3 regions of the Pseudoalteromonas sp. ATL1 genome follow, and region 3 is predicted to be linked to each of the others. Evidence: predicted binding sites of a transcription regulator. Region 3 holds the regulator's gene; each other region holds the start of a gene.
The links. The regulator sigma-54, encoded in region 3, starts transcription at its own class of promoters, with help from an activator protein. The targets are predictions, from matches to a motif close to GTTGGCACGNNNNTNGNNT.

Region 1 (3,283 bases), 840 kb from region 3:
GCAAATTGTGCACTGGTTTGCTTTTCGCTGGCTGCTTTGCCATCGAGGAAGAGTTGTACCTTTAGGCCGCGAGAAAATACAGGGCTGACATGTCCAGTGACATAGACTGAGCCGGTGTTTTCTCGAATGGTTTGTTGATGACCTGGTGAGGCGATTTTTAGTTCATAGCTGATTTGTTTGGTCTGTTGTTTTGGCTTAAGCACCGTAGTGTCTACCGCAGGCATGGTAACCGGTTGGTTTAAGTCTACCTTTTCAGAGCCTTTACGCGGCATATCTGAGTAAACCCAATTACCTTGTTCATCTTTCCAGCGGTATACTTGAGGCTCGGCCAGTAGAGCGCAACAAGTTAGCAGCAAACAACCTATCATTAATCGCTGCACCATCAGCAAATCTTCCTATTTCTTATTGTTCAGTAAATACTAATTTAGTACGAAGCGGCACGATTTACCACTAAAAAAGCCCGCTAAAGCGGGCTTGAGAACACATATGATTTAAGTTGCGCGATTAAACGCTATAGTACATTTCAAACTCAACAGGGTGAGTTGTCATGTTCAGTTTTTCCACTTCTTTTGACTTAAGTTTGATGTAAGCATCGATTAAGTCATCAGTGAATACGCCACCTTGAGTTAAGAACTCACGGTCAGCGTCAAGACATGCCAATGCTTCGTCTAGTGATGACGCAACCGTTGGGATCTCAGCTGCTTCTTCAGCAGGTAGATCGTATAAGTCTTTGTCCATTGCATCGCCAGGGTGGATCTTGTTTTTGATACCGTCAAGGCCTGCCATTAGCATTGCTGAGAATGCAAGGTATGGGTTTGCTGTTGGATCAGGGAAACGTACTTCGATACGACGTGCTTTCTCTGAAGGTACAACAGGAATACGGATTGAAGCTGAACGGTTACGTGCAGAGTATGCAAGCATAACAGGTGCTTCGAAGCCAGGTACTAGACGCTTGTATGAGTTAGTCGATGCGTTAGCGAATGCATTGATTGCTTTAGCGTGCTTGATGATACCACCGATGTAGTAAAGCGCTTCTTCAGAAAGACCGCCGTACTTGTCGCCAGCAAAGATATTTTTGCCATCTTTAGCAAGTGACTGGTGACAGTGCATACCAGAACCGTTATCACCAACGATTGGCTTAGGCATGAATGTTGCCGTTTTACCGTAAAGGTGTGCCATGTTGTGGATAACGTATTTCATTTCTTGAATTTCGTCCGCTTTCAATACCATCGTATTAAAGCGAGTTGCAATTTCGTTTTGGCCAGCCGTTGCTACTTCATGGTGATGTGCTTCAACTACCTGACCTAGCTCTTCAAGTACTAAGCAAGTTGCTGAGCGCCAGTCTTGTGATGAGTCTACAGGTGCTACTGGGAAGTAACCCCCTTTTACACCAGGACGGTGGCCTGTGTTGCCGCCTTCGTAATCACGATCTGAGTTCCAAGATGCTTCTTGTGCGTCAATTTTGTACATAGAGCCTGACATGTCAGTTTTGTACTTAACATCGTCAAATAGGAAGAACTCAGGCTCTGGACCAAACAGAACGGTATCAGCAATACCCGTTGAACGCATGTACTCTTCAGCGCGTTTTGCAACAGAACGAGGGTCACGCTCGTAGCCTTGGTGTGTATTTGGTTCTACAACGTCACAACGAACGATAAGCGTGGTTTCTTCTGCAAATGGGTCAAGCTTAGCTGACGCTGCGTCTGGCATTAATACCATGTCAGACTCGTTAATGCCTTTCCAACCAGCGATTGAAGAGCCATCAAACATTTTACCGTCTTCGAAGAAGTCTTCATCGGCTTGATGATGAGGAATAGATACGTGCTGCTCTTTACCTTTAGTATCTGTAAAACGTAAATCTACAAATTTAACGTCGTTTTCTTTGATAAAATCTAAAACCGATTGTGACATGTGTCCTCCGACTCGTTGGGTTTTTTATGCTTGCTGCATTAACTTAATGCGATTGCGATTCTTGTAAGCGTAATACGTGCCAAAATTTTAACTTAATGATAAATATGAGTTTTATCTAGTTAGTGGCATTTGCAACTTACTGCTATGCACCAAAATGATCCACGATTGCACGTTGTTGGTGCGAAAATTGTAGTTCATTTTCGAAAGCACTGAGTGAAAAGTGAGCAACTTTCTTTGTTTTCCTCACTGACCCATGTTGCTCATAATTAGGTTGTCATTGCCTTTACATATTTCTGAATTATTCTTGTTATTTAACATTGCACTATAAAGAGTCCCGTAAGCTGACTGAACAGGTTTTCAGTGGGTAAAATGACGGCGAAAAAGAGCGAAATTGTTTAATGAAGCTAAAAAATAATGCTGCATAAACTTTCATCTATCGCGTTATTAGGGGATAATACGCCACTTTATAAATCCTAGCGGTCAATTTATAGGCTGTTTTGCACAATTAGGTGTATAGGATTAACCCACTCTTTCGAGTAATTATCTGAGTTATAAACATGAGCATTGAAAAATTACGTAATATCGCGATTATCGCCCACGTAGACCACGGTAAAACAACCCTAGTTGATAAGTTGCTTGAGCAATCAGGTACACTAGAGACGCGCGGCGGTAATGAAGAGCGTGTAATGGATTCAAACGATATCGAAAAAGAGCGCGGTATCACCATCCTAGCTAAAAACACCGCGATTGAGTGGAACGACTACCACATTAACATCGTAGACACTCCGGGACACGCCGACTTCGGTGGTGAAGTAGAACGTGTTCTTTCAATGGTTGACTCTGTATTACTATTGGTTGATGCACAAGAAGGTCCGATGCCACAAACGCGTTTCGTAACGCAAAAGGCATTCGCGTTAGGCCTTAAGCCTATCGTTGTTATCAACAAAATTGATAAACCAGGTGCACGCCCTGATTGGGTTATGGACCAAGTATTTGACCTTTTCGACAACCTAGGCGCAACAGATGACCAGCTAGATTTCCAAGTTATCTACGCATCTGCTATCAACGGTTGGGCGACATTAGATTTAGACGAGCCTTCTGACAACATGCAACCTATGTTTGAAGCGATTGTTGAGCAAGTAGCTCAGCCAGATGCGGATCCAGAAGGTGCATTCCAAATGCAAATTTCTCAGCTTGATTATAACTCTTACATCGGTGTTATCGGTGTTGGTCGTATCAAGCGTGGTACTGTAAAAGTTAACCAACAGGTTACTGTTGTGGGTGCTGATGGCAGCAAGCGTAATGGTAAAGTAGGTCAGGTACTGACTTATTTAGGCCTTGATCGCCATGAAGCACAAGAAGCGCAAGCGGG
Region 2 (3,283 bases), 1.4 Mb from region 3:
CTACGCATCATGTTGACTTGATCATTACAGATATCAAACAAACCGACCAACAAGGCACGGTCTTGTTGCAAAAACTCAAAGATGCGCCTTCGACGTATATGATCCCCGTGATCATCATCTCAGCCAGCAATAGCTACAGTGATGAAGCGCAAGGGTTACAGATGGGGGCGGTTGACTACATTACAAAACCCTTTAGTCCTTTGATTGTCAGAGCAAGAGTGAAAATCCATTTGTCACTGAAGAAAAAAAGAGACTTGCTCGAGAAATTAGCCTCTATTGATGGCTTAACTGAATTACCTAATCGGCGCTTGTTCGATGAGCGCTTAGCCAAAAGTTGTCGCACCTGTCACGCATCAGGGCAAAGCCTAACTTTAATGCTGATTGATATCGATTTTTTTAAAAATTACAACGACGCCTATGGTTATGCTTTGGGTGACGAGTGCTTAATTAAGGTTGCCCACGCACTCGCTCGAGTCGTGAATGAATATAATGGCTTTTTAGCGCGCTTTGATGGTGTTCGGTTTGCCGTGCTGGCTATTGGTAGTAGTCATGAGGTGGTCTCGGAACTTGCCAATGCTTTGCATGATGCAGTTGATCAATTGTTATTGCCTCACCAACGTTCGCCCATTTGCGCGCATGTGAGTATTAGTATTGGCGTCGCTTTCATCGCGAGCCAAGCTGGGACGGATGTGAATGCTTGCTTGCAGTATGTCAATGATGCTTTGTCTGAAGCACAAACAAATCAACAAAGGCTGGTATTAAAAAGCCGCTAACCGAGCAGTCAGCGGCGTATTCTGTCGGTTTATAAAATATTTGTCATTGCGGTGTCGCCAAAACCAACGAGTAGATTATTTTTGAATACTAAAGGCGTGCACTCATCTTTGGTTACTTTACCATCTGAGTGTTTGCTGTTGGTTGCAAAAAATAGTACCTGATAAACATCGTCACCTTTTTTGACCAACTCAGTAAAATCAGGGGTATTAAATCGATTTAAAACGTCTTGATAACTGGTTCCCATGCTTAGCTGAGAAATTTTTTGACGATTGTCTCTTTGCGTTTTTTGCCAGTTGTTGTGGTCGTTTGCCCAACCACTTTCTACTTCGCCATCAGAGATAGCAACAACACAACCAGATAACATAGGCACAGCGAGCGCAGCAACAATAAGTAATTTTTTCATTATAATAACTTCCTTCGTAAATATAGTTGTTACTAAGCAAATACATTGCCAATTATTGAAATCATTTAAATATCAATAGCTTGATTGTTTTTGACAGTGTTCTTAAATTTAAAATTTCGCTTAAAATACCAATTTTTAGTAAATTACACCACTCTGTTGGTCTGTTTTTTATTGCAAAAATCAGTGATGTTTTGAGCAATGCCCGTTACTAGTCGAGTAATAGACTCTTTACTGGCCCACGCCACATGCGGTGTGATCAACAAGTTGTCACCTTGATATTGAATGAGCGGGTTATCAGCGCTTGCTGGCTCTTGGCTCAGTACATCGGTGGCGGCCCCAGCAATCATGTTTTTGCTTAGTGCTTCTGCGAGGGCTTGCTCGTTCACAATACCACCTCGAGCGGTATTAATTAAAATAGCCGATGGTTTCATCAGTGCGAACGTATCAAGATCAAATAAATTCTCGGTATCACTGGTGAGTGGACAATGAATAGAGACTATGTCGGCTTGTTTTACTGCTTCAACAAATGGCAGTCTGCCAGCGCGGGTATTGAGGCGTTGACGCTGTTCAGCTATCAGCACCTGTACGCCGTAAGCTTCGGCGACATGAGCGACCGCTTGACCGAGTGTGCCAAAGCCAATAATTGCCATTTTTTTGCCATAAATTTCAGTGATCGCATGATCGAGGCGACAAAACATCGTGCTTTTTTGCCATTCGCCCATTTGGCAATCATGTGTGTAGCGATGTACGTTACCGAGTAAGTTGCTAATCAGTGCAAAAGTATGCTGTACCACTGAAGGAGTAGAGTAGCCCGCAACGTTCGTTACTGCGATGGCGAGTGAGCTGGCCGCGTTTAAATCAATATTGTTAGTGCCCGTGGCCGCAACGCAAATGAGTTTTAGATTGTGTAACTGTCGCATGACTTGTGCACTGATCACCACTTTATTGGTAATGATGACATGTGCATTCTGACAGCGCTCAACCACTTCCTCACTTTGTGTGTGTGCGTATATTGTGAGTTGTCCTAGCTGTTGAAGTGGCTCCAAAGAGACTCCGCCGAGGGTTTGTGCATCTAATAATACAATATTCATATTTTTCTCTAAAAAGCTTGACCTTGGTGTTTACTCTAAGGTTTATACTTTACCATGAACTTAGGAGAGAATGATGAAAATCGGCGTGTTAGCAAAGCAATTAGGTGTATCAACAGATACGCTTCGTTATTATGAACAACATCAATTACTCACGCCCTCAGGGCGCAGTGATGCTGGCTACCGTGTATACGATGAAGCGCAGTTCAAGCAGATGCAATTTATTTTACGGGCCAAAGAGGTCGGTTTTAGTCTCAAGGAAATTCAAGAACTGTTAGAAATAAAAATTGATAAGCACCAGCATAGTTGTGAGGAGGTCAAAGCGATCACCTTACAAAAATTAGCGCTGGTACGAGAGCGCATCGCGGAGCTACAACGTTTTGAACAATCGCTTGCTAAATTAGCAAAGCGTTGTTGCGGCGGCCCTGAAAGCGCTGATTTTTGCTCAATATTGACGGCATTGGAGGATATCGATGGAACTACTCAATAACTTTTGGCAGCTATTTTTGCTGTCGGCACCGTGGCTCATGCTAGGGCTACTTTTAGCCGGTTTAATCAATGTATTCATACCCAAAGATTTTCTACAAAAGCACCTTGGCAAAGAAGGATTTTGGACAACGGTCAAAGCTGCATTGATTGGTGCGCCCATGCCTCTGTGCTCTTGTGGGGTGATCCCCGCAGCCGTTGGTTTACGTCGGGCCGGAAGCTCAAAAAGCGCGACAACGGCATTCTTAGTCTCTACGCCAGAGACGGGAGTCGATTCTATTTCTGTATCTTATGTATTACTTGGACCATTTATGGCCGTGATCAGGCCCATCGCAGCGGTCTGCAGTGCGATTGTGGCTGGCGTATTGGTTGGCCGAGAAGATAAACACGAGCATGTCAGGGCTTCTGAAGCAAAGAGCGATAGCACCAGCAGTTGCTGTTCTGCGGCTGCTCCCGTTGCCGAGAGCCAATCCAAAGCTAGCTGTTGTGCAAGTAAAGAGGAAGTGGCACAGCAAACCACCTCAAGTTGTTG
Region 3 (3,283 bases):
ATACCATGTTTAAAACCGAACGACTGAAAGGTAACAATAAGTTGTTTATCTTTTTTACCTAAAATACGTTCTCTTATGGTTTCTGCTAGTTGATGAACACTGAGGTCAGTGGTATCGATGAGTACATCAGCACGCGAAGTGAGCACATCCAGTAGTTGTTTTTCCTCACGAATGGCTAAATCTAGCGGCAGATCGTTCATCGAGAGAGGGTGTAAGCGACGAGTCTCTGAAAAACGTTTTATTAATGTATTATCATCACTGTCTAGATAAAACAGCATCGGGTTAGCAAAGCCAGGTAGGTACTCTAGAATATCGTTGAAATCTTGCTGCTCTTTGGGGAGGTTGCGCACGTCAATACTGACTGCGATTTTATCAAAGTTGTCAGAAACACTTCTGACTAACGAGGGCAGCAAATTCACGGGGATATTGTCGACGCAATAATAGCCCAAATCTTCAAGTACACGTAGCGCCACTGATTTTCCTGAACCAGAGCGGCCACTGACAATGATTAATTCCATAATGCTTCTCTTAGTTACCTAGTGTGCTGAAGCAATAATCTCATAAAGTTCATCATCATTGCTAGCATTCCTTAGCTGTTTACAAAACTCTTTATCATTAAGTTTTCCTGCAATCTCTGCCAATGTCTTAAGATGTTGCTGATTATCACCTTCAGGCACTATCAGTGCGAGAAAAATATCAACGGGTCGATTGTCTATCGCATCAAAAGGAATACCTTGCTGGTTGACCAAGAGCATAGCGGTTACTTGTTCAATGCCGGCCATTCTGCCATGAGGAATTGCAATACCTTTACCGATCCCTGTACTCCCTAGCTTTTCTCTCGTCATTAATGCGTTCAAAATATCATGCTGGTTTAACTGAGGCAGCTGCTCATGCGCCAGTTCACTGATGTATTCAAGGACACGTTTTTTGCTATTAAAAAGGACCGCAGCTTTACTGCAGTCCTTGTTTATAATCGAGCTTAGTTTCATGATTAGTGTCGAGTAAGCTTCTCTTTATGTTTGATCACTTGACGATCTAGCTTATCAATAAGCCCGTCGATCGCCGCATACATATCCTGATGTTCCGTTGAAGCAAATAACTCTCCACCATTTACGTGTAAGGTGGCTTCGGCCTTTTGGACCAGCTTTTCAACATCTAAGATCACGTGCACATTATTAATGTGATCAAAGTGCCTTTCTAGCTTCGCAAACTTGTTGTTGACATAGTCTCTTAATGAATCAGTGATTTCTACATGACGACCAGTTAAATTTAGTTGCATAAGCATTTTCCTTCTTTGGTAATACGTCTAAATCAAGCTTTTACGCTGGTTAGACGGTGGAATGGCTAACGACTCCCGATATTTTGCTATGGTGCGTCGGGCCACCTTAATTCCTTGCTCCGCTAATATGTCTGCTATTTTGCTATCGCTCAATGGCTTTGCGGTATTTTCAGCAGCTATTAACTTTTTGATAAGCGCTCGAATCGCTGTAGATGAGCACTCACCTCCGTTTTCTGTACTTACATGGCTGGAGAAGAAATACTTCAGCTCAAAAATGCCCCTTGGTGTGTGCATATATTTTTGTGTTGTTACGCGAGAAATAGTTGATTCGTGCATTTCGACCATCTCTGCAACATCGTTTAACACCATAGGTCGCATTGCTTCAGGACCATGTTCAAAGAATGCCTGTTGTTGCTGCACAATGCAATTGGTAACTTTCATTAAAGTTTCATTTCTGCTCTCTAAGCTTTTAATAAACCACTTAGCTTCCTGTAAGTGCGAGCGAATAAACTGACTGTCAGAGCTTGATTTTACGGAACGAGACATGGCTGCATAGTGATCATTGACGCGAATTTTTGGCATGCATTCTGGGTTTAATTCTACCACCCAACGGCCTTTTACTTTCTTCACCGATACATCAGGAATGACGTATTCAGATTCTTCTCGAATGATGCTGGCCGCAGGTTTGGGATTTAAGCTGTGAATGAGCGTCATTACTTCTTTTAATTCCGCTTCTTTAAGCTTTGTCTTTTTCATCAATGTTCGATAATCACGACTCGCAAGCAACTCAATGTGCTCGTTTAAAATCATTTTTGTTTCAGTTAACCAAGGCGTGGTTTTTGGGTCAAACTGATTTAACTGTATACACAAGCACTCTTGAAGGTTACGAGCACCAATCCCTACTGGGTCGAATAACTGAATACGTTTAAGCACGGCTTCAATTTCATCAAGTTCGATGGGTTCGCCTGAGTGACCATCGTTAATACTATCTAGTATTTCTTCAGTGCTTAAGGTTAGTGTACCGTTATCATCAATGGCTTCAACGATAGCCACCGCAATTCCATGGTCAATGGGACTAAATGGTGTGAGTTCCAACTGCCACATGAGATATTCATGTAAGGTTTCGGTGGTTTCACCTTGGTAAATCGTTTCATCTTCAGGCATTGGGCCGCTGCTCGCGGCGGGGGCCGCGCTCATATATTCGTCCCAAGTTACATCCATTGCCAATTCGTCGCTCACGGTATCTTTACTCAGTGCGGCGTCGGAGTCCATCTCATAATCACTCACAGGTTCACTATCGTGGTTGTCATCATGAGAATCGTCGTGGCTATTATCTTTACCGTTTTTTTCTTGTAAGGAGGTATCGAGATCCGTGTCAGACTCTTCCACTTCCAACAGAGGATTGCTATCCAGTGCTTCTTGGATTTCTTGCTGAAGATCTAGCGTACTCAACTGCAACAGACGTATTGCCTGCTGTAGTTGTGGTGTCATGGTAAGTTGCTGCCCCATGCGCAGCTGTAACGATTGCCTCATGTACCTTTAACAATCCTTCTAATCTCTATTATTATTGTGACCTAGAATGTTTTAACTATAGCCTGAATTGCTCACCAAGGTAGACATCTCGAACGGTTTGATCCGCCAAAACATGCTCTGGCGTTCCCGACGCGATAAGCTCACCATGGGACACAATATAAGCTTTTTCACATACATCAAGGGTTTCTCGAACATTGTGGTCGGTGATCAGTACACCGATACCACGATTTTTTAAATGCTCGATAATTTTCTTTATATCTAACACCGAAATCGGATCAACACCAGCAAAAGGCTCATCTAACAGGATAAATTTAGGGTTTGCGGCTAAAGCGCGAGCAATTTCTACCCTTCGGCGCTCACCACCCGACAATGCCATACCTAAACTATCTCTAATGTGTTGAATATTAAACTCATCTAACAACTCGTTCAGTATTTGTTCGCGTGCTTCTTTATTGAGCGAGTTACGAGTTT

Region 1: glnA (glutamate--ammonia ligase) is a predicted target of sigma-54. The motif match lies at 1,977-1,995, and genes of this name have one in related genera.
Region 2: AC5FX4_RS06560 (DUF3192 domain-containing protein) is a predicted target of sigma-54. The motif match lies at 1,212-1,230, and genes of this name have one in related genera.

What each region holds. Positions count from the first base shown of each region.
Region 1 covers NZ_JBZYXL010000001.1:899,309-902,591, forward strand. The annotation lists gene AC5FX4_RS03880 (DUF4124 domain-containing protein) at 1-383, opposite strand, end outside; gene glnA (glutamate--ammonia ligase) at 505-1,911, opposite strand; gene typA (translational GTPase TypA) at 2,469-3,283, shown strand, end outside.
Region 2 covers NZ_JBZYXL010000001.1:1,476,770-1,480,052, forward strand. The annotation lists gene AC5FX4_RS06555 (GGDEF domain-containing response regulator) at 1-773, shown strand, start outside; gene AC5FX4_RS06560 (DUF3192 domain-containing protein) at 803-1,177, opposite strand; gene AC5FX4_RS06565 (D-2-hydroxyacid dehydrogenase) at 1,321-2,268, opposite strand; gene zntR (Zn(2+)-responsive transcriptional regulator) at 2,339-2,755, shown strand; gene AC5FX4_RS06575 (SO_0444 family Cu/Zn efflux transporter) at 2,739-3,283, shown strand, end outside.
Region 3 covers NZ_JBZYXL010000001.1:63,892-67,174, reverse strand. The annotation lists gene rapZ (RNase adapter RapZ) at 1-518, opposite strand, end outside; gene ptsN (PTS IIA-like nitrogen regulatory protein PtsN) at 537-989, opposite strand; gene hpf (ribosome hibernation promoting factor) at 992-1,279, opposite strand; gene AC5FX4_RS00305 (RNA polymerase factor sigma-54) at 1,307-2,812, opposite strand; gene lptB (LPS export ABC transporter ATP-binding protein) at 2,868-3,283, opposite strand, start outside.